Regions from separate parts of the Paucibacter sp. B51 genome, predicted to be linked through region 2. Evidence: predicted binding sites of a transcription regulator. Region 2 holds the regulator's gene; the other holds the start of a gene.
The links. The regulator NrdR, encoded in region 2, represses ribonucleotide reductase genes. The targets are predictions, from matches to a motif close to CACNANATNTNGTG.
Positions count from the first base shown of each region.

Region 1: OOB33_RS12480 (ribonucleoside triphosphate reductase) is a predicted target of NrdR. The motif match lies at 7,352-7,365, and genes of this name have one in related genera.

Region 1 covers NZ_JAPIVN010000001.1:2,908,066-2,916,872, forward strand. The annotation lists gene ccoG (cytochrome c oxidase accessory protein CcoG) at 1-581, shown strand, start outside; gene OOB33_RS12450 (NnrS family protein) at 581-1,786, shown strand; gene OOB33_RS12455 (metal-sulfur cluster assembly factor) at 1,788-2,132, shown strand; gene OOB33_RS12460 (hypothetical protein) at 2,129-3,199, shown strand; gene OOB33_RS12465 (Crp/Fnr family transcriptional regulator) at 3,239-4,054, opposite strand; gene OOB33_RS12470 (anaerobic ribonucleoside-triphosphate reductase activating protein) at 4,272-5,003, opposite strand; gene nrdD (anaerobic ribonucleoside-triphosphate reductase) at 5,000-5,224, opposite strand; gene OOB33_RS12480 (ribonucleoside triphosphate reductase) at 5,256-7,310, opposite strand; gene OOB33_RS12485 (putative Na+/H+ antiporter) at 7,463-8,725, opposite strand.
Region 2 covers NZ_JAPIVN010000001.1:4,103,692-4,112,498, forward strand. The annotation lists gene glyA (serine hydroxymethyltransferase) at 1-1,083, shown strand, start outside; gene nrdR (transcriptional regulator NrdR) at 1,108-1,551, shown strand; gene OOB33_RS17315 (GspH/FimT family pseudopilin) at 1,697-2,242, shown strand; gene OOB33_RS17320 (type IV pilin protein) at 2,347-2,826, shown strand; gene OOB33_RS17325 (GspH/FimT family pseudopilin) at 2,823-3,383, shown strand; gene OOB33_RS17330 (prepilin-type N-terminal cleavage/methylation domain-containing protein) at 3,341-4,105, shown strand; gene OOB33_RS17335 (PilX N-terminal domain-containing pilus assembly protein) at 4,102-5,424, shown strand; gene OOB33_RS17340 (type IV pilus modification PilV family protein) at 5,537-6,745, shown strand; gene OOB33_RS17345 (recombination-associated protein RdgC) at 6,858-7,862, shown strand; gene ribD (bifunctional diaminohydroxyphosphoribosylaminopyrimidine deaminase/5-amino-6-(5-phosphoribosylamino)uracil reductase RibD) at 7,923-8,807, shown strand, end outside.

The DNA of each region.
Region 1 (8,807 bases), 1.2 Mb from region 2:
ACGAATGCATAGGCTGCGCTGCCTGCATTGACGTCTGTGACCAGGTGATGGACAAGGTCGGAGCGCCGCGCGGCCTGATCCGCTACGCCACCGAGAACGGCATCAAGAACCACTGGACCCGCGCCCAGATGCTGGCCCGGGTGCTGCGGCCGCGGGTGCTGATCTACGGCGCCGGCCTGCTGCTGCTGAGCGCCGGCTTTGCCTTCAGCCTGCAGCAGCGCAGCGAGCTGCTGATCGATGTGGTCAAGGACCGCAACACCATGGCCCGCCAGGTGGAGGACGGCGTGGTCGAGAACGCCTACCGCCTGCAGCTGATCAACCGCACCGAGCGGCCGCTGCGCCTGGTCCTGCGCGCCGAGGGCCTGGCCGGCCTGCAATTGCGCGCCAGCGGCAGTGGCGGCGGAAACGAAGGCGAGCTGCTGCTGGCGCCGGCCGCCATCGGCGCGCTGCCGGTGCAGCTGCGCCTGCCGCCGCAGGCCGGTCTGCAGCCGGGCACCCACACTGTCTTCTTTATCGCCGAGGATCTGGACCGCCCCGGCAGCCGCTACCGCAGCAAGGCGGTGTTCTACCTGCCGCGCTGATGATCTCGCCGCACCGCCCGCTGTTTGCCGCTGCCGCCGCGCTCTGGCTGGCCAGCGCGCTCTGGTGGGCGGCGCGCCTGTTGGCTTGGCTGAGCCCTGCGGGCGGCTTGCTGCCGGCGCCGGTGCTGCATGGCTTGCTGATGAGCCTGGGCTTTATGCCGCTGTTCATCGCCGGCTTTGCCTGCACCAGCCTGCCGCGCTGGCTGGACCAGGCGCCCGTGAACGGCAAGCGGCTGCGCCTGCCCGCCTTTGCGGCCCTGCTGGGTTGGCTGGGCCTGTTGCTGGCCGAGCACCGCGGCTGGCGCGGCGCTGCTGGCGCGTTCGCGGCCCTGCCGGGCCTGCTGCTGCTGGGCCTGGCGCTGGGTCTGCTGCGCCGCTGCGGCCGGCCGGGCGCGCGCCGCTCGGTCCATGCCTGGGGCATTGCCGCCGGACTGGCCTGGCTCGGCCTGTGCCAGCTGCTCGCGGCGCTGGCGCTGGCGCTGGGGTTCGAGCAGCCGGCCCTGCTGCAGACGGCGCAGCGCCTGGGCCTGTGGCTGGGGCTGGGCAGTGTCTTCATATTGGCCGTGCAGCGCCTGACGCCTTTTGTCCACGAGCAGGGTCGGCGTGCGCCTGGCCTGCTCGGCGGCCTGCTGCTCAGCCTGCTGCTGCGCGCCGGCCTGGACCTGGCCGAACTTCACGCCTGGCCGGTGCCGGCGCCGCTGCAGCTGCAGCTGCTCGCCGCCGCCTTGCTGGCTGGCCTGGCCCTGTGCGTCTGGCGCGATGCGCAGCGGCCCGAGCTGGCCGCCGCCCGGCGCACACCCCTGGTCGCCCAGCTGCACGCCGGCTATCTTTGGCTGGGCCTGAGCCTGGCGCTGGAAGCCTCGGCGCAGCTCGCCGCCGCACTGGGCCGCGCGGATTTGCAGCGGCCGCTGGCCATGGCGGCCCTGCATGCGCTGAGCCTGGGCTTTATGGGCACGACCTTGCTGGCCATGGCCAGCCGGGTCACTGCGGTGCAGCAGGGCCGCAGCGTGGCGGTGGACCGCGGCCTGTGGCTGATGCAGGGCCTGCTGCAGCTGCTGAGCCTGGCCCGCTTGGCCGCCGCCCTGGCGCCGGCCTGGCCGCAGGCCGGTCTGCTGCTCGGTGCCGCGGCCCTGGCTTTCGCCGTGCTGGCCCTGGCCTGGGCCTTGCGCTACGGCCCCTGGCTGTTGGAAAAAAGGAGCGTTTGAGATGAGCGATCAGAACCATGACCCGCTGCGTGAGCAGATCCTGCAGGCCCTGCGCGGCGTGGCCGACCCGGAGATCGGCGAGAACATTGTCGACCTCGGCCTGATCGAGTCGCTGCAGCTGGGCCCGCAGCTGGCCTCGCTGTTGCTGATCCCGACCAGCGCGACCTGCCCCATGGCCGACCAGATCATGGACGAGGCCGGCTGTGCCATCGAGCGCCTGCTGCCGGCCGACTGGCGGGTCGAGGTCGATATGGACTGGGCCATCGCCTGGTCACCGCAGCGCATGGCGCCTGCCCTGCGCGCCCGCCTGGGCTGGGGGGCGGAGGAGGGCGGTGTCGGACCATGAGGCCGGCGCAGAGCCCGCCGCTGGCGCGGCACTGGCTGCTGCTGGCCCTGCTGCTGGCGCTGCTGAACCTGCTGGCCGGTCTGTTCGGCGGCTTGCTGCGCCTGGGCAGCCTCCACGCCGACCTGGGCGATCCGGGAGCGCAGGCCCTGCTCGGACATGGCGCCTTCATGATGGCCGGCTTCTTCGCCAGCCTGATCAGCCTGGAGCGGGCCGTGGCTCTGCGCCGCGGCCTCTGGGTGCCGCTGGGCTCGGGCGCGGCCGGCCTGCTGGCCGCGCTGGGCCTGTGGCCCTGGGCGGCCGGGCTCTGGGTGTTGACGGCCCTGGGCCTGTGCGGCCTGTACCTGTGGGCGGCGCGTTACCGCGCGCTCTCGCTGCCGCTGGCCGTGGAGGCCAGTGCGGCCCTGGCCCTGCTGTGGGCGGCGCTGGAATTTGCGCTGGGTGCGGCCACCCAGGCGCGCTGGGGCTGGAGCCTGTTCCTGGTCTTGACCATCGTTGGCGAGCGGCGCGAGCTGATGCGGCTGCGGCCGCTGCCGAGCTGGGCCGCCCGCGCCTTTCTCATCGCCTGGGGCCTGCTGGCCGGCGTGGCCCTGTTGATGGGCCCGCTGCCCGAGCTGGCGGCGCGCCTGGGCTGGGCGGTGCTGGGCCTGCTGGCCCTGTGGCTGCTGCGCTTCGACCTGGCCCGGCTGCAGTGGCGCATGCCCGGCTGGGCCGGCCACACGGCGATCTGCCTGCTGCTGGGCTATGTCTGGCTGCTGGCGGCGGCTGCGGCCGGCCTGGCCGGCCAGGGCCAGGCCGGCGGCGTGGCCTGGCATCTGCTGTGGCTGGGCTTTGTTTTCGCCATGGTCTTCGGCCATGCGCCGCTGATGCTGCCGGCCCTGGCCGGCCTGCGGCCACGCCACAGCCGCTGGGCCCTGCTGCCCCTGGGCCTGATGGGCGCCAGCCTGCTGCTGCGCAGCCTGGCCGCGCTGGCCGGCCTGCCGGCCTGGCTGGCCCTGGCCGGCACCGGCCATGCGCTGGCGCTGCTGCTGTTCGGCCTCATCATGGCCTGGCTGCTCCGCCCGGCCTGATCGCTCGGCCTGATCGCCCGGCCTGAGACCGCCTGCGCCTCAGCGCAGCCGGCCGTCCGCCGGGCGCTGGCCCAGGGCGGCCAGGCGGGCCGGCTCGGGGATGCGCAGCTCGCTGTGCTGCATCACGATCAGGCCCTGCTCATGGAACTGGCGCAGCGTGCGCGACAGGGTTTCCGGCGTCACGCCCAGCTGGGCGGCGAGATCGCGCTTCAGCTGGCCCAGGCTCAGGCAGTCACCGCAGCCCCTGAGCTTGTGCTGCTGCAGCAGCCATTCGGCCAGCCGGGCGGGGAAGTCCTGGGTGGTGAGGGCCTGGCGCGACTCCTGCGCCTCGCAGGCATGGCGGCCCAGGCTGCCCAGCAGGGCCAGCAGCAGCGAGGGATGCTCGTGGCACAAGGCCAGCATGGCGCGGGCCGGGAACTCATGGGCCAGCACCGGCGTCAGCGCCAGCGCGGTCTCGGGATAGGCGGCGCCGGGCCAGGCGCTGGCCAGGTCTATCCACTGGCCGCCGTGCAGGGCCCGGCTCTGCCGCCACTGGCCCTTAGCGGCGCGCCGGCCCATGCTGAGCTTGCCGCGCACCAGCAGCCAGAGGCTGCCGTCCTCGTTGCTGCTGCCGTCCCTGAGCAGGCGGCCGCGCTGGCGGATGCGGTGGCTGCGGCCCAGGGCCGCCAGGGCCAGCAGGGCCTCCTCGTCGCGCGCCAGGGCCGGCCAGGCCTGTTGCAGAGCCTGCATCAGCGCCAGGGAGTGCGCGGGCCTGCTGCCGGCGGCAGCGAGCGGCGGGTCCAGGTCCGCGCTGATGGACAAGGGCAGGCCAGACCCAGGGGCCTGGGCGCGTTGCGGGTGGATGCTGGGGGTCATGACGGCGGTCTCCTCGGGGCTTGGCGGGCGGCGGGCAAGAGCGCTTGGCCCCTGTGTTCCGCGAGCCGCTAGTCGACCATCAATGGCCTCAGTGTGGCCTTGAACTGGTGCAAGAAAGCGGCATCTGCCCGCCCGGGGCATCCCCCTTTTGGTGGCCCGTGCCGACTCCATCCGGTCTTGACCGTTGTCAAGAAAGGCGCCGATCTGACGGGTTATCTCAGCCGCGCCGGAGGATCAGGCCGGGCAGGGTCGCGGCCAGATCGGCCAGCAGGGCCGGCGCCGGATAGTCCGCCGGCACCGGTGGCAATGGCTGCGCGCAGCCCTCGGGCCGGGCGATCTGCAGGGCCCAGCGGCGCACGCCGGCCGCGCTCAGCTGCTCGGCCAGCTCGCGCAGCGCCCGCGGCTGATGCAGCAAGGGATGAACGGTGCTGCGGCATTCCAGCGCGATGCCGGAGGCGATCAGCAGGGCCAGGTTGGCGCGCACCGCGGCGGCTGCGCGCTCGGCCGCGGCCGTGCTGCGCAGGCCGGCGACGCGGCCCAGCAGGGCCGCGTCCTGCGGCGCCGCCTTGATGTCCAGGCCCACCCAGTCCAGCAAGGGCAGCAGCGGCGGCAGGCGCTGCGGCCGCATACCGGCGCTGTGCAGGCCGATGCGAAAGCCGAGCGCGCGCGCCTGTGCCATGGCCTGGGGCAGGGCCGGGTCCAGCGTCGGCTCGCCGCCGCTGAAGACCACGGCGTCGAGCAGGCCGACCCGCGTCTCCAGCCAGGCCAGCACCTCCGGCCAGTGCAGGCGGGCCGAGCCGCGCCGCTGCAGATCCGGGTTATGGCAGTAGCCGCAGCGCCAGGGGCAGCCGGCCAGGAAGACCACCGCCGCCAGCTGGCCGGGGTAGTCGACGCTGCTGAATCGGCTCAGGCCGGCGATGCCGAGCGTGGCGGCCGCGGCCTCGCTCATCGGCAGGGCGTGGGCGTGGGAACAAGTGCGGGTGAAGTTCGCTCCTGGAAGTGCAGACGCTGCTGGAACTCGCCCTGCTTGCCGGTGTTGAAGGAGGCGACCGGGCGGTGGTAGCCCATCACCCGGGTCCAGATCTCGCAGCGCTGGCGTTCCTCCTCGCGCAGCAGGGGCTGGCCGTCCTGCGGGGCGGGGCTGAGATGCAGTGCGGTGTTCTCGTTCATGGTCGGGTCCTTGTTGAGGTTCAGTGGGAGTTCAGGGGGTGGGGAGAAGGGACGCTGCCGCAGCCTGGGCCTGGGCCTGGCTCTTGCGCGCCAGCGCCTCGGCATCGCAATGCGGGCAGAACTCATGCCGGCCGCTCAGATAGCCGTGCGTGGGGCAGATGGAGAAGGTCGGTGTCACGGTGATATAGGGCAGGCGAAAGCGCGAAAGCGAGCGCCGCACCAGCTCGCGGCACGCCTCGGCGCTGCTCAGCGCCTCGTTCATGTACAGATGCAGCACCGTGCCGCCGGTGTACTTGCGCTGCAGCGCGTCCTGGCGCTCCAGGGCTTCGAAGGGGTCGTCGGTGAAGCCCACCGGCAGCTGCGAGCTGTTGGTGTAGTAGGGCTGCTCGGGCGTGCCTGCCTGCAGGATGGCGGGGAAGCGCTTGCGGTCTTCCTTGGCGAAGCGGTAGGTCGTGCCCTCGGCCGGCGTGGCCTCCAGGTTGTAGAGATGGCCGGTCTGCTCCTGGAACTCCACCATGCGGGCGCGCACATGGTCCAGCAGGCGCAGGGCCAGGGCATGGCCGGCCGGCGTGGTGATGTCCTCGCGGTCGGCGCTGAAGTTGCGGATCATCTCGTTGATGCCATTCACGCCCAGGGTCGAGAAGTGGTTGCGCAAGGTGCCCAGGTAGCGGCGGGTGTAGGGGAACAGGCCCTCGTCGATCAGGCGCTGGATCAGCTTGCGCTTGATCTCCAGGCTGTCGCGGCCCAGGTCCAGCAGCTGGTCGAGCCGGGCCAGCAGGCCGGCCTCGTCGCCGGCATGCAGATGGCCCAGGCGGGCGCAGTTGATGGTCACCACGCCCAGCGAACCGGTCTGCTCGGCCGAGCCGAACAGGCCGTTGCCGCGCTTGAGCAGTTCGCGCAGGTCCAGCTGCAGGCGGCAGCACATCGAGCGCACCATATTCGGCTGCAGCTCGGAGTTGAGGAAGTTCTGGAAGTAGGGCAGGCCATAGCGCGCCGTCATCTCGAACAAGGCCTCGGCATTGGCGCTGTGCCAGTCGAAGTCGGGTGTGATGTTGTAGGTCGGGATGGGGAAGGTGAAGGCCCGGCCCTTGGCATCGCCGGCCATCATCACCTCGATATAGGCGCGGTTGATCAGGTCCATCTCGGCCTGCAGCTCGCCGTAGCGAAAGGGCATCTCGCGGCCGGCGATCTGCGGCACCTGCTCGCGCAGGTCCTCGGGGCAGGTCCAGTCGAAGGTCAGGTTGGTGAAAGGTGTCTGCGTGCCCCAGCGCGAGGGCACGTTGAGGTTGTAGACCAGCTCCTGCATGCACTGGCGCACCTGGGCGTAGCTCAGGCCGTCCTTGCGCACATAGGGCGCCAGATAGGTGTCGAAGCTGCTGAAGGCCTGGGCGCCGGCCCATTCGTTCTGCAGCGTGCCGAGGAAGTTGACGATCTGCCCGACCGCGCTGCTCAGGTGCAGCGGCGGGCCTGATTCGACCTTGCCGGCCACGCCGTTGAGCCCCTCGTTCAGCAGCGTGCGCAGCGACCAGCCGGCGCAGTAGCCGCTGAGCATGTCCAGGTCATGGATGTGCAGATCGGCCTCGCGGTGGGCGCGGCCGACTTCGGGCGGGTAGACCTGGTCCAGCCAGTAATTGGCCACCACCTTGCCCGAGACATTGAGGATCAGGCCGCCCAGGCTCCAGCCCTGGTTGGCATTGGCCTTGATGCGCCAGTCACGCTGCTGCAGGTACTCGTCCATGGTGTCCTGCACAGCGACCAGGGTCTGGCGGGCGCCGCGCAGCTTGGCATGCTGCTCGCGGTAGACCACATAGGCGCGCAAGGTGCGGCGCAGGCCGGCCTCGAACAGCGCCGTCTCGACGGCATCCTGGATGTCCTCGACCGCAAGCAGGACGGGGGCCGGGCTGCCCGCTTGAGCCGCCGCGCTGGCACAGCGTGCCCACAGCTGCGGCAGCACAGATTGCTCGGTCAGCCGTGCAGCCGCTTCGCCCGCCAGCTCGCCACTGGCGGCGCCGGCACGTGCCAGGGCCTGGGTGATCTTGAGGGCGTCGAACTCAACGCGGGCGCCGCAGCGTTTGCTGATTTGCATGGCGGAATTTCTCCATATGTAGTGTCGACCGGCAGGATAGGCACTAGATATAGCGTCCGCAACAGGAAATCGTTAGCGAATCGGCAAAGCTTGCGCTGGCGCAAAAGGGGATCTGCTGGGGGCGCCGGTGGGCGCCAGCGCGCGCGGCTGGATCAGAGCAGCAGGAAAGCCGCCGCCGCCATGGCCGTGGGCCCCAGCGCGCCCAGCAGCAGGCCGCCGGCGCCGACCGACTCGTCCTCGAAGCCGCGCTTGAGCAGGGCCACGCCGGCCGGGTTCGGCGCATTGGCGATCACGGTCAGGCCGCCGCCGGCCACCGCGCCGGCCACCAGCATGTACTTGGCCGGGTCGGAGATGCCGGTGATCAGCGAGCCAAGGTAGGTCAGCGCCGCGTTGTCGGTGATAGCGGTCAGGCCGAGCGCGCCGAAGAACAGGGCCAGCGGCTCCAGGCTGGAGACGATGGGCTGCAGCCACCAGGCCTGCATGCCGCCCAGCACCACCAGGCCGGCCAGGAAGAAGGCCACCAGCAAGGCCTCCTTCAGGATCAGCGGGCTCTGGTGACGCTCGTAGGCTTGGGTGAAGCCGAGGAACATCAGGAAAAGGCCGAGAAAGGCCACCGGGTGATGGGCCAGCAGCACGACGCCGGCCAGCAGGGCCAGATGCACCAGCACCACCGTCACCGGCACGGCGGCTTCCGTGCCCCGCTTCTGCGCGTCGGCGGGCAGCAGATGGCGGCGCAGCAGGAACACCGCCACCGTCGCATTGATGGCCACGGCCACCGCCGCCTTCCAGCCGAAGTGGCTGAACATGAAGGCGCTGTCCCACTGCCAGGTGGAGGCTACCATCAGCACCGGCGGCGCGGCATAGGAGGTCAGCGTGCCGCCGATGGAGACATTGACGAACAGCACACCCAGGGCCAGGTACTTCAGGCGCTCGGGCACCTCGGGGCGGAAGATCTGCGGCGCCAGCATCAGCGCGGCAATCGTCATCGCCGCCGGCTCGGTGATCAGCGAGCCGAGTATGGGCACGGCGGCCAGGCCCAGCCAGGCGCTGGCGATCTGCGTCGGCAGTGGCAGCAAGCGGGCGATGCTGTCGACGGCCCAGATGACGGTGCGCAGCACCGGCCGCGACGCAGCCACCACCATGACGACGAAGACGAACAGCGGCTCGGTGTAGTTGCGCGACTCGGCATAGCTGAGCGCCTGGCTGCCGCCTTGCACCAGGCCCATGGCCATGATCAGCAGGATGGCCCAGAAGCCGAACACCACCTCCACCTCGCCCAGCAGATGGAAGAGACCGGCATGGCCGGGGTAGCGGTGCGAGAGACGTTCGAGCTGCTTGGCGGCGAAGGTGTGGACCAGGGCCAGGGCGAAGATGACCAGGGCGATGGTCTGGATGGTGCTGGGATCGGGATTCATAGGCATGAACAAAGACGGGCGCGCGCGCCCTTGGCTCGCGCGGCGGCCCGACCAGCGCAATCAAACCTGCTGCCCCGCGACT
Region 2 (8,807 bases):
GCCGAAGGCTATCCCGGCAAGCGCTACTACGGTGGCTGCGAGTACGTGGACGTGGTCGAACAGCTTGCCATTGACCGCCTGAAAGAGCTCTTCGGCGCCAACTTCGCCAATGTGCAGCCCAACTCCGGCTCGCAAGCCAACCAAGGCGTGTTCTTCGCATTGCTGCAGCCGGGCGACACCATCATGGGCATGAGCCTGGCCGAAGGCGGCCACCTGACCCACGGCATGGCCCTGAACATGAGCGGCAAGTGGTTCAACGTCATCTCCTACGGCCTGAACGCCAAGGAAGAGATCGACTACGACGCCATGGAGGCCCTGGCCCGGGAGAAAAAGCCCAAGCTGATCATCGCGGGCGCTTCAGCCTACAGCCTGCGTATCGATTTCGAGCGCTTCGGCAAGATCGCCAAGGAAATCGGCGCCTACTTCATGGTGGACATGGCCCACTACGCCGGCCTGATCGCAGCGGGTGTCTACCCCAACCCGGTTCCGCACGCCGATGTGGTGACCTCCACCACCCACAAGAGCCTGCGCGGCCCACGTGGCGGCATCATCCTGTGCAATGACGAAGCCATTGCCAAGAAGATCAACTCCGCCATCTTCCCCGGCATCCAGGGCGGCCCGCTGATGCACGTCATCGCCGGCAAGGCCGTGGCCTTCAAGGAAGCGCTGACGCCCGAGTTCAAGGCCTACCAGGCTCAGGTGGTCAAGAACGCAAAGGTCCTGGCCGACACCTTGATCGAGCGCGGCCTGCGCATCGTCTCGGGCGGCACCGAGAGCCACGTCATGCTGGTGGACCTGCGCCCCAAAAACCTGACCGGCAAGGAAGCCGAGGCCATCCTGGGCGCCGCCCACATGACCTGCAACAAGAACGGCATCCCCAACGACCCGCAAAAACCCATGGTCACCAGCGGCATCCGCCTGGGCACGCCGGCCATGACCACGCGTGGATTCAAGGAAGAACAGGTGCGCGCCACCGCTCACCTGATCGCCGACGTACTGGACAAGCCGCATGACGAGGCCAACCTCGCCACCGTGCGCGAAAAGGTCGCCGCCCTGACGCGCGACTTCCCGGTCTACCGCTGAGCCTGATCCAGGCACGACACGCCGATGCGCTGCCCCTTTTGCAATCATGGAGAAACCCAGGTCGCCGAGACCCGGGAATCGGATGAAGGCGATGTGGTGCGCCGTCGGCGTCGCTGCCTGGGTTGCGACAAGCGATTCACCACTTACGAACGGGCAGAAATTGCCCTGCCCGTGGTGGTCAAGAAAGACGGCACGCGCGCGGACTTTGATTCCCGCAAGGTTCGCGCGTCCATGCAACTGGCCCTGCGCAAGCGCCCGGTCAGCATTGAGCAAATCGACGCCGCCTTGCTGCGCATCGAAGAAGCCCTGCTGACCAGCGGCGCCCGCGAATTGCCCTCAACCAAGCTCGGCGAGCTGGTCATGCGCGAACTCAAGCGCATCGACAAGGTGGCCTATGTCCGCTTCGCGTCCGTGTACCGCAGCTTTGAAGATGTGGACGAGTTCCGCCAGCTGATCCGCGAGATCTGAGCCGCTTTTTTGCCGCTATTAGCGCCTCGCGGCCTCACAACACCATCCCCCACCAAAGAGGGGGGGCACTCCCACCTCGGAGTGACAGAGATTCAGACCTGTACCTCCTAGATTGTGTCTATCGCGGCACATCAAGGAGTGACAAATGAACCGTCTGAATCAAAGCACCGGCATTCGAGGCGTATCCCTGATTGAAGCCTGCGTCACCCTCTCGATCGTCTCGACATTGACAGCGGTAGCTTTGCCGTCCCTGCAATCCAGCAAACGTGTTCAATCCCTCAAAGCTCTGTCGCAAACCCTCATGACGGACTTGCAGCAAGCCCGAGGAGACACCGTCTTGCTCGGCGCCTCCACGCATTTCAAGACCTCTTCGACAGCAGCGGGAAGTTGCTATGTCCTCTACGCTGGAGACGTCAGCGCCTGTGGCTGCAACGCGGACGGTCAAGCCTCCTGCACCACCGCCGGGCGACTGATTCGATCCCAGTGGGTTCAACGAAGCAGTGGCTTGACCATGCAAGCCAATGTCACGACTCTCAGCTTTCACAGCAGACAAGGCACCGTAACAAGCACAGGCCACATCGACGTGAGCAGCCAGCAAGGCGAAACTCTTCGCCATGTCATAGCCATCACAGGTCGTATTCGGACATGCTCGCCGAACGGTTCAATTGCCGGTAGCCCCACCTGTGCTTGAGCCCCCCCCCCTCAAGTGAGGGTCTGCAGACAAGCGGTTCAGCTCCCAGGACAAGCGGCAAAGTAGCGCCTTATTGCGCCTCTTGCGGTTTTCATAATGCACGCATGAGAACACCGCGCCGAAAAAGCCCAGCATTGCTAAGCCTTAGACGGCTCCAGACGGCCGGCTTTACCTTGATCGAGCTGATGCTGACTGTGGTCATCATTGCCATCTTGGCGGCTGTTGCACTACCCAGTTACAAAGAGTACGCGACTCGCAGCCGCCGATCGGAGGCGATCACCGCAATTTCAGCGGTGGTCCAAGCCCAGGAAAGATGGCGAGCCAATCGATCGTCCTATTCAAACTCCGTGACGGACCTGGTGGGATCACTTCAGATCCAACACTACGAGTTGACCTTGGAGGGGATTGGCGAAACGGGCAGCTACGCGACGGGGTATGTCGTGAAAGCTACGGCCAAATCCCGCGGTCTACAAAACAATGATTCCGATTGCCCGGTCATGATGGCAACAATGACAGGCGGGCAATTGACCTACTCCGCTCAAGCCGGACAAGTCAACACAACAAGCAAATGCTGGCCCAAATGAAGCACAAGCGCAACGGAGTGACGCTGGTTGAATTGATGGTGGTGCTCGTGATCCTCGGGGTCCTGGCCGCCCTGGCAGCTCCATCCATGGCCGATATGTGGAACAGGCGCCGAGTGGCTGCGGTTGCCGACGAAATTGCGAACGATTTGGCCTTTGCACGCTCTGAGGCGGTCGCGAAGGGCACCAACGTCCAAATCCATTACAAGAAATCGACAGACCTCAGTTGCTACACGGTCAACTATCGAGGCACTGTGGGTTTTTGCAACTGCCTTTCGACCACTGCCCCGGCTTGTGACCCCATCGACACAACGGCCACCGAAGTCAAGACAGTACAGATCCCCGGCAGCTTAGGTGTGACTTTCGAATCAACGGGCGCGACGGGTATCGGCGCCAATCGAATTGAGTTCACCTTTCCGCAGTTCACGCCCAACCCGGCTGACTTTTCAGTCCTGGTCAGTGGACGAAGGGGCGTCAGCTTGAAAGTTCAAGTGAACGCCATGGGTCGCATCAAGACGTGCTCACCCAATGGAACCATGCCCGGGGTTGCATCATGCTAGGTCGAAATCGAGCTTCAATTCGTAGCCGGCAACTTGGTCTCAGTCTGATTGAACTGATGGTCGGGGTCACCGTTGGCATGATCGTGATTGCTGGGGCCGGCATGATGATGACCAGCCAATTGGCGGATCACCGACGCCTTGTGCTGGAAACTCAAATTCAACAAGATCTTCGGGCTGCAGCAGACTTGATGCTCAGGGAGATTCGTCGTTCAGGGGCATGGACCATTCCGCAGAACGGCATCTGGGCGCCTGGCATGAGTTCAAGCCCGATTGAAAATCGGTATGCAGCATCACTGCGTGTGACCGGTGAAGACAATTCGCGAGTCTTGACTTACGCCTACGCCAAGCACAAGGAACGTACGGGCATTCCATCCGACCCGGCCGAAGACAACGCAGTTGATGACGACACAGAATCCTTCGGCTTCAAACTCGAAGGCGGTATGTTGCGCATGCGGCTCGGAGGCCGATGGCAGCCGATGACAGACTCCAACACCTTGTTGGTCTCTTCTTTCAATGTCAGCAGCAACGAGCAGACGGTCAGCCTGATCGACAGCTGCCCCGATCGCTGCGAGGGTGCGAGTGTCAACTGCCCGCCTCGTCAAATTCAAAGGCTCATCACCATCACATTGACGGGACAAGCGGCTCATGACAGCAATGTCGTGAGACAAGTGACCGTGAGCGGCAAAGCCCGCAACGATGAAATCACTGGGACTTGCTCATGAGGTCCATTTCAAACAAGCAACATGGCGCGGCGACTCTGGTCGTCGTGATGGTCTTGTTCTTGATCATGGCAATGATGGCTGCGTATGCCAATCGAAACATGGTCTTTGAGCAGCGAATTGCCAGCAACTACTATCGAGCCAATGTTGCAGTTGAAGCTGCAGAGGCTGGCATTGAGTGGACCTTGGGCATGCTCAATGGCATCAACATTGACGCAGCTTGCCGAAGCAGTGCAACTGCCACGACCAGTTTCCGGGATCGTTACCTGACTTCGATTCAGCCCGAAACCCGCGAAATCAACGTACTCGATTCAACAGGTGCTGTCGGGCATGCTGCCTGCGTTCGCAACAACGCAACGGGTACATGGACTTGCCAGTGCGCAAGCACAATGGTCTCTTTGACAGCATTCCCTTCAGTCACTGAGGCGGACAGCCTGCAACCAACGTTTTATGTCAGACTGGACCGGCGACCTGCCAACAGCGCGACACCGCCCCCACCCCCAAAACCAGGCACGATGCGCTTGCGAGCCATTGGCTGCAGTGGCAGCTCAATTCCCACCTGCGCCGATGTGCAAGCCAGCGCCCTCGCCATGCAGGGCCGATCTACGGTCGAGGCAGATATTGCCCTCGTCAGTGCGCTCAAGAACGCTCCCGCCAGCCCATTGACTGTGAAAGGCACGCTCACGGTCGACGCAGAGAGTCTCGGTTTGCACAATAGTGACCCACGTGCCAACGGCATGCTTTTGGTGACCGGCGAAGCCCGACCAAGCAGTCCGGCCTTACGCACGGACCGAATGAGCAGCCTGCCAGGCTCTGACCCCACAACGGCCATTTTGGACAATGACCTGAGCCTGAAGAATGCGCCTACGGGTCGCATGTTCTCCAGATATTTCGGCATGACGCTGCAGCAGTACCTGGATCAACCGGCCATGCGAAAGATCACCTGCCCGGAAGCAGACTGTGGGAGCGCCTTGGTCACCGCCTACGCGCGCGGCGTTCGCATGGCCTGGGTTGACGGCCCCGTCACCATTGCCAGCAACGTCACCTTGGGCAGCGTGGCCATGCCGATGGTGATCGTGGCGAAAGGCACGCTGACACTCGAGGGTCCCATGCAACTTACCGGGCTCATCTACGCTACGGGACAAGGACGCTGGGCCGGATCCAGTACTCAGCCCTCTCTGATCACGGGCTTGCTCATGCTAGAGGGCGGCCTCGAAGTCACTGGTCGGGCAGATATCTGGTATCACCCTTCGGTCGTCAATCAACTGAAAAATGCGACCGGCAGCTTTGTGCGCATGCCCGGAAGCTGGTGGAACTACTGATATGGGCGCACCGCATCATCATTCAAAGCCCACTCATTGGGCTCGACTCGTGAGGCCAGTCCAAGCCCCACCAGGTTCTTCTCAGTTCGGGGTGGCTTTGATTGAGGCCTTGGTGGCACTTCTCATCATGGCCTTCGGCATGGTTGCATTGATCGGCCTGCAAGGAACCATGCGCAGGGCTTCTGATTTGTCAAAGCAACGCAGCGAAGCCATGCGGATCGCCCAATCAGAGCTGGAACGTTTGCGCGACTTCTCCGTCGCAACCATCAACGCAAGCTCACCTGCTGGTACACGTGACTTTGCCAGCATCCAGAGCTTGAATGCATGCACCGGTGAAGAAGGCGAAGGCGCCTGCCTCCAATCGATCAATGTTGGAAACGCGAGCTACTCCATCAGCCGAACCGTCGGCGACTGGACAGAAGCGCTATCGGGTCAGACCCAGGCCCTCCCTCCCATGCGTAATGTTCAGGTCCGCGTGAGTTGGGTTGATCGCGCCGCTGGCGCACAGTTCGTGCAATTGGACAGCTTTATCTCCAAGGCAGAGACCTTTCTGAGTGGCTCATTGGTTGCTGCTCCTTCTGCCGGAGCGCTTCGCAGGCCAGGTGAGCGTGAAGCCAGCATCCCGGCCCAAGCCAAAGACCTCGGCAACAAGACCAGCGTGTTTGTGCCCGGCCCCACGGCGACGGTGGCTTGGGTGTTCAACAACCTGACCGGCGTGATCACCGGGCGTTGCACGGTGGCCATGGGCACATCGTCGAGCAGCCTGACCTTGCAAGACGTCGAGTCTTGTTCGAACAACACGGTGGGCTATTTGCTGAGTGGCACCATTCGTTTCTCGAACAGCCTCCGCCCGGACCCGGCCCATCCGGAAGGCTTTGCCTTGCCGCTGGATGTGGTGATCACCAACAGCCGGCTTGCCGACGCGATTGCGGCCCCGACCGTGCAGCAATGCTTCGACGATGCGCCGACCAGCCCCTCCTCGACCATGCCCTTCGTGAGCTACAACTGCTTCATCGAGCCCAACAACGGCACACCGAGAATCTGGTCCGGCCGGGCAGAACTCAGCGGCATCGAATTGACGGGAGCCAATGCCCGCAAGGTCTGCCGCTACAGCGCCGATTACGACGGCAATGGCAGCATCAGCAATGCGGAGCACCCGGAAAACTACGACGCCGTGAGCTCCTCGCTGGCGCGGCAGAACTTCCTGGTCATCAATGCCAGCGTGAGCCGCTGCCCGACTGGCGCAGCCGTCGATCCGGACAACGGCGTGTTCGTCAACAGCAACACCGAGCTCCAACAAGCGGCGCCCGCGCAACCCTGATCGAGAACCGCGCCCGTCTCTCGTCCTCGGCCATCGGCCTGAGTGACAATCACGTTTTGGTCGCGCGCCCTCAGGCGGCGGCCGCGCACGTGAGACAAGAGCAAGGACTGCAGTGTTCAAGAATTTGATGGTGTACCGCATCGGTGCGGATTGGCAGATCACGGTAGAGCAGATCGAGGAAAGCCTGGCGAAGTCCGTTTTCGTCGAGTGCGGCGCCACCCAGGCGCAGTCGCTGGGCTGGGCTTCGCCCCGCGGCGTTCCCCACGCCCCCCTGGTGGAAGACATTGGCGGCCACTGGCTGTTGAAGCTGGTGCTGGAGCAGCGCGTGCTGCCCGGCTCGGTGGTGCGCAAGCGCACCGATGAGCTGGCAGCCCGCGTCGAGCAGGAAACCGGCCGCAAGCCCGGCAAAAAGCAGACCAAGGACCTCAAGGAGCAGGCCACTCTGGAACTGCTGCCCCAGGCTTTCACCAAACAATCTTCCATCCGGGTCTGGATCGCGCCGGCTCAGCAGCTCCTGATGATTGACGCCGGCAGTGCCAGCCGGGCCGAAGAGGTGGTCACCTTGCTGGTCAAGGCACTCGACGGCCTGAACCTTCACCTGATCCAGACCGCCGAATCGCCCGCCATCTGCATGGCCGCCTGGTTGATGGACGGTGTGCCGCCCGAGGGCTTCACCATCGACCGCGAGTGCGAACTCAAGAGCGGCGACGAGATGAAATCCGTGGTGCGCTACGCCCGCCATGCGCTGGACATTGAAGAGGTGCGCCAGCATCTTCAAAGCGGCAAGGCCCCCACCCGCCTGGCCATGAGCTGGAAGGACCGTGTGTCCTTCATGCTCACCGACACCTTGCAAATCAAGAAGATCAGCTTCCTTGACCTCGCCTTCGAAGGCCGCGACACACCCGAGAAGGACGAGGCTTTTGATGCCGACGCCGCCCTGGCCACCGGCGAGCTGTGCAAGCTCATTCCCGAGCTGATCGACGGCCTCGGTGGCGAGCATGACTTCTTTGCCGCGGGTGCTGCATTGGCCGCCCTGCCCGCAAGCGCAAGCCCGAGCACCGACCCGACCGGCAGCGCATCTGCCAGCCAGACGCTCGAAACTGCGCCCTGGGACTGAGTGTTGAGCCACAGTGCCGCCCTGCCCCGCCCGACTCACCTGGCCTCAGCGCAGGACGCCATGCGCCATGCGCTGAGCCTGGCCGAGCATGCGATCGGCTTGACCGACCCCAACCCGCGGGTCGGCTGCGTCATCGTCGCGGCCGATGGGCGCCTGCTCGGCCAAGGCCACACCCAGGCTGCCGGCCAGGCCCATGCCGAGGTGATGGCCCTGCGCGATGCACACGCACGCGGCGAATCGGTCCTGGGCGCGACAGCCTACGTCACGCTTGAGCCCTGCGCCCACCACGGGCGCACGCCGCCCTGCTGTGATGCCTTGATCGCCGCCGGCCTGGGCCGCGTGGTCGCCGCCCTGGAAGACAGCAACCCGCAGGTGGCCGGCCAGGGCATGGCGCGGCTGCGCGCCGCTGGCGTGCAAGCCGAATGGGTAGAGGACGCCGCTCTCAGCACGGCAGCGCGCGAGCTGAACCTCGGTTTTCTCTCCCGCATGCAACGCGGCCGGCCCTTTGTGCGCATGAAGATGGCCGCCTCCCTGGACGGCCGCACAGCCCTGGAGAACGGCGTCAGCCAATGGATCACCGGCCCGGCCGCCCGCCAGGATGGCCATGCCTGGCGCAAGCGCGCGGGCGCCGTGCTCAGCGGAATCGGCACCGTGCGCGATGACGACCCGCGGCTCGATGTGCGCCTGGTCGACACCGTCTTGCAACCGATGCGCGTCATCGTTGACTCCCGGCTTGAAATATCGCCCGCGGCCCGATTGCTGCCGCCACCGGGTCAGGTCTTGCTCTGCCACGCGCTTGAATCGCTGGAAGGGCATGCAACGGCCGCTGCACTGCGCGAGAAAGGCGCCGAGTTGATCAGCCTTCCGGGCCCGGGTGGCAAGGTCGATCTGCCCGCCTTGCTCGACGAACTGGGCCGGCGCGGCATCAATGAACTGCATGTCGAA